DNA from 2 places in the Allocoprobacillus halotolerans genome. Region 2 is predicted to be linked to the other one. Evidence: a T-box and tRNA genes for the amino acid it is inferred to sense, from the RefSeq annotation. Region 2 holds a T-box; the other holds one or more tRNA genes.
The links. The T-box of region 2 lies ahead of trpS (tryptophan--tRNA ligase). A T-box ahead of a tRNA ligase gene usually reads a tRNA of that ligase, here a tRNA-Trp.
Positions count from the first base shown of each region.

Region 1: it has a tRNA-Trp gene. The T-box ahead of trpS (tryptophan--tRNA ligase) is inferred to sense a tRNA for this amino acid. The anticodon was not compared.

Region 1 covers NZ_CP101620.1:2,103,647-2,106,049, reverse strand. The annotation lists gene NMU03_RS12365 (hypothetical protein) at 34-354, opposite strand; gene NMU03_RS12360 (GIY-YIG nuclease family protein) at 534-806, opposite strand; tRNA gene NMU03_RS12355 (tRNA-Trp) at 979-1,051, opposite strand; tRNA gene NMU03_RS12350 (tRNA-Glu) at 1,053-1,128, opposite strand; gene NMU03_RS12345 (hypothetical protein) at 1,353-1,637, shown strand; gene rpmF (50S ribosomal protein L32) at 1,704-1,871, opposite strand; gene NMU03_RS12335 (YceD family protein) at 1,884-2,403, opposite strand, start outside.
Region 2 covers NZ_CP101620.1:527,911-530,313, forward strand. The annotation lists gene NMU03_RS03275 (hypothetical protein) at 1-71, opposite strand, end outside; gene spx (transcriptional regulator Spx) at 314-769, opposite strand; T-box leader at 870-1,070, shown strand; partial or broken gene trpS (tryptophan--tRNA ligase) at 1,105-2,093, shown strand; gene NMU03_RS03290 (hypothetical protein) at 2,115-2,303, opposite strand; gene NMU03_RS03295 (hypothetical protein) at 2,327-2,403, opposite strand, start outside.

The sequences.
Region 1 (2,403 bases), 1.4 Mb from region 2:
CCACCCCTTCTTATATACACATTATAATAAATTTTAAGAATTTAATATACTTATTAAAGTATAACACATGACTCGTGATTTTCCATAGTAATATTTCTGATTCACATCAGTAAACAAACCATTTTCAAAATTTTCATCAACAAAAAACAAGCGATTTTCTGTTCGTGGTGTTAATATAGCATCTTGTCTAGGTAACCTATTTTGTGCCTCTTTACAAATATACCAATTTGTTGGTTTATAGACTGCAACAATTAATGAGTTATATACACCAAATACATATTCAATCTCTTGTAGTTTCTTTCTTGATACTCTCCAAACACCTCTCATTGCATCGTAAAGTTCATCTTTAGACATATTCCTAAGATACAATTTATTAATTTTAATAATTAAAATTTTGTGATGAATATCATTTTCACATAGTTCTTGAGCCCCATAAACTTTTTCAAATTCCTCAACAGTTAACGCTTCTTTTGAATGATGACCAGCTACTATATTCGTTAGTTTGAATTTATCAATAAATTGAAATATATTAATTAGAGCAGCTTCAGCCGCAAAAGCTCACTTTCTGATAGATTGCTTATAATAATTAATTTTTTAACTTCTAAATGCATTTCCTTTATTTGGCTTATTATTTTAAGTTTCAATTTTTCTCTATTTGGACTTAATAAACTTTCTTTTCCATATTCAAAAACACGATTTCCACTTCCTTTACCAATATAAAATATTTCATTGTTTCTTGGATCAATTAATCCATAAACATAGTAATCTCCTAGTGCTTGTAAACTCTTTTCTGAAAAACTTTCCATTACAATATCACCCCTTATCATCTTTGAATAATTCAATATCAATTTTTATGATTTTTCATATATTTAATAATGTAGTCATTCTCTCATTTCTCATTATATCAAATTTTAGAAATCAAATATAAATTAATTATATTTTAGAAAAAAAGAGTCATTATGACTCTTAGTTTGCTCATGGCAGGGGCGGCAGGAATCGAACCGCGTCCACGGTTTTGGAGACCGATGCTCTACCATTGAACCACGCCCCTATGGTGACCTGTACGGGATTCGAACCCGTGAATGCATGCGTGAAAGGCATGTGAGTTAACCGTTTCTCCAACAGGCCAAGTAATGTTGCTTTGTAATAATAGCACATAAAATATAGAAAAGCAATAGAAAAAATAAAGAAATAGTGATATTATAGATAAGTATTGGAGGAAATAAAATGTTTGGTTTTAAAAAGAAAAAATAATTAAGAGTTTAGATATTAATGAAGGATTTCGTCAATATGAAAAAAATCCTGATCAAATCACAATTATCTGTCTTGACGAATTAAAAGATTATGATGAATTGCATGTTGCTGATGCACAATGTTTTCCATTTCGCTTATTAGATAAATTTGAAGAAGCCTATCCTAATAAAGATATGAAGTATTATCTTTATTCTTTCAATAAAGCAATTAGTGAAAAGGGATGTAAAAAATTAATGAAACTTAATTATAATGTTTATGACTTAGGAAGTTTTCTAAATTATCATGAACGAGTAGAAGGACGTCAAGCAACAAGAAAAAATCGTAGAAGAAAAAATAAGCAGACCATCTTTATTTCAAAGATGGTTTTTGTCTTATACTTTTAATTCAATAAAAATAAAAGTTATAATATTTATAAAAATAAAAAAAGCCCTTGAAATAAGGGGCAGTTTTTATAACACTTTTTGTCCGTTGTAAGTTCCGCAATGTTTGCATACTCTATGAGATAATTTATATTCTCCACATTCTGGGCAAACTACGACACTTGGTACTGTTAACTTGTCATGTGTTCTTCTTTTGTTTCTTCTTGTTTTTGAAACTCGTCTTTGTGGTACTGCCATAGGTACACCTCCTTATTCCCTATCCTTAAAATAATCTTTAAGCTTCGCTAAACGAGGATCAATATAGTCCTCATCTTCACATTCGTCTTTCTCACTTAATACTTTCCAACCTTGACCATGTGTTTTTAAAGAAGCACCTTCTTTAACCACTCTCATTGGAACTTCCATCATAATTTCCTGAAAAATCACAGGTGTTAAATCAACTGTATTTCTTTTGACTTCTATAACTTCTTCATCTTCTGAAGGTTTATAAAAGGCAAAAATAGCATTTGATTCAATATGGAATGGATAATCCACATCTTCCAATGATATTGCACATGGTAGAATCATTTCACCATCTATTTGGAAATCAACGTATAATTGATGATTTTTTGTATCCAAACGTCCCTGTCCTTGAACATGAACGTCCTTTAATCCATTAATTTGGGATAAATTATGGAACATTTCAGGTGGAAAACTTAACGTTTCATCGAAGTGAAAACGTCCATCTTTTTGTTTAATAATCCATTGTAAATTCCATTTCAAAAAAATC
Region 2 (2,403 bases):
ATCCCATCCATTTGAAAAATGCTTTCAAAAGATTCCAATATCTGGTAATCATTATCTATTTGTTGAACCATACTATCTTCAACAATATTATTGCAATGACACACTCATAAGAAAAAATAACAGCGATGATAGATACAGCAACAATCATTTTTCTTAATATTTTTTCAAAAACATTCTTAGTCATCATCTGCATCCAAACCTCAATATTATTCATATTATAACATTTTTTATATAAATATACACCTTTAACTCTTCATATAAAAAGCCGTTTTTATTTCCTAATAATCTCGAAGCAAAAACGACCTTTCTCTTCCTACTGGCAACCATCATCACATGGGTAATCTTGATAATACTGTTCTTTAATATCAGTAAATTGCGGACAAAAATCACTATGACTACATTCTTGTAAACGACGTAATTCACGAGGAATAAAAGCACGAATTTCTTCAGCATTATACCCAACTTGAAAGCGTCTTTCATCAATAATAATTGGTCTTTTTAAAATAGATGGATTTTTTTGAATGAAATGAATCAATTCATTGATTGACATTTCATCTAAATCTATTTTATTTTCTTTAATAATTTTTGATCTTTTAGAAATAATATCATCAGTTCCATTTTCACTTCTTTCTAGAAGTTCTCTTAACTCAGTTTCACGTAATATTGTAGAAAAAATATTCTTTTCTACATAAGGAATCTGATGCTCTTTTAACCATGCTTTCACTTTACGACATGAAGCACAACTGGGTGCAGTATAAATTCTAATCACGACATCATCACCTCGCCCATCATTATACATCATTTTTATCAATTATGAAATTATTTTTTATGATTCTATTGATTTTGCTTGTTTGACGTTCTATAATACATGTAAAGCGATGAAAGAATGGAGTAGTTATCAACTCATGTTTTAGAAAGCTTGTGGGTGATGCAAACAAGCCTTGAATGATAATGAATTGGGATTCTGGAGCTAAAAGTGGCATCAGTCATTTTTCGTTTGTTGCGTTAAAACAAGAGTGCATATCTTATGATATGAATAAAGGTGGTATCGCGTATTCTACGTCCTTTTTTAAGGACGTTTTTTATTTTTATGGAGGTGTAATGATGAAAAGAATGTTAAGTGGAATTAAACCAACAGGACGTGTGACTTTAGGAAACTATATTGGAGCTATTAAACCATTTGTTTCTTATCAGGATGAATATGAAATGTATATTTTTATTGCGAATCTTCATTCTATGACAGTTTATCAAAAACCAGCAGATTTACGTAAAAATACCAGAGATTTAATTGCTTTATATATTGCAGCAGGATTAGATCCTGAAAAAGTCACTTTATTTTTGCAATCAGATGTTTTAGAACATGCTCAACTTGGTTGGTATTTAGGTTGTATGGTTTCTATGGGTGAACTTTCTCGTATGACACAATACAAAGATAAAAAAGCAAAAAATGAAGTGATCGGCGGGGGATTTTTAATTATCCATCATTGATGAATGCTGATATTTTGATGTATGATCCTGATTATGTACCAGTTGGAGAAGATCAAAAACAACATGTAGAATTATGCCGTGATATTGCAGAAAGATTTAATTCTCGTTATAGTGAAACATTTAAAATTCCTGAACCACTCGTTACAAAAGTAGGTGGACGTATTATGGATTTACAAAATCCAACGAAAAAAATGTCTAAATCTGATGAAGTTGGTAAAGGAACTATTTATATCTTAGATGATATTCAAGTTTCTAAAAAGAAAATCAAATCAGCTATAACTGATAGTGATGGACATATTCACTATGACCCAGAAAACAAACCGGGTATTTCTAACTTATTAGAAATCTATTCTATTCTCGCTAATCGTTCTATTGAAGAGTTAGAAACTCAATACGATGGAAAAGGTTATGGAGAATTTAAAAATGACTTGGCTGAAGTTTTAGGTGAAGAACTTGAAAAAATTCAGGCTCGTTATCAAGAAATTACAAGCGGTTCTTATTTAGATGATATTTTAGAACAAGGTGCTCAAAAAGCCAGAGTCATTGCTCGTAAAAAATTAGCGAAAGTGGAAAGAAAAATCGGTATTACAATTAAGAAAAGATAAGCAAACTTGTTGTGAGTTTGCTTATCTTTTTTGTACCAGCTCTTTATATAATAATTCATGTAAGGATGTATATCCTTTTTCTATCTTATGTTTTAAAGTGAGATATTTTTCACTAGGATTTTCTCCTTCAATATGCAATTGTTGACAAATTTCTAAAAAAGCATCATATCTCACGACAAAGATTTCATCTATCACTTCTTCTAAGCACATCTTTTTTAAACGCTCATTGCGTGTTAATCCAAACTCTTTATCATAGGCCTCATCTTTGATTTGATATTGAAAAAAGTGATAGGTTCTTTTTTTATCAAAG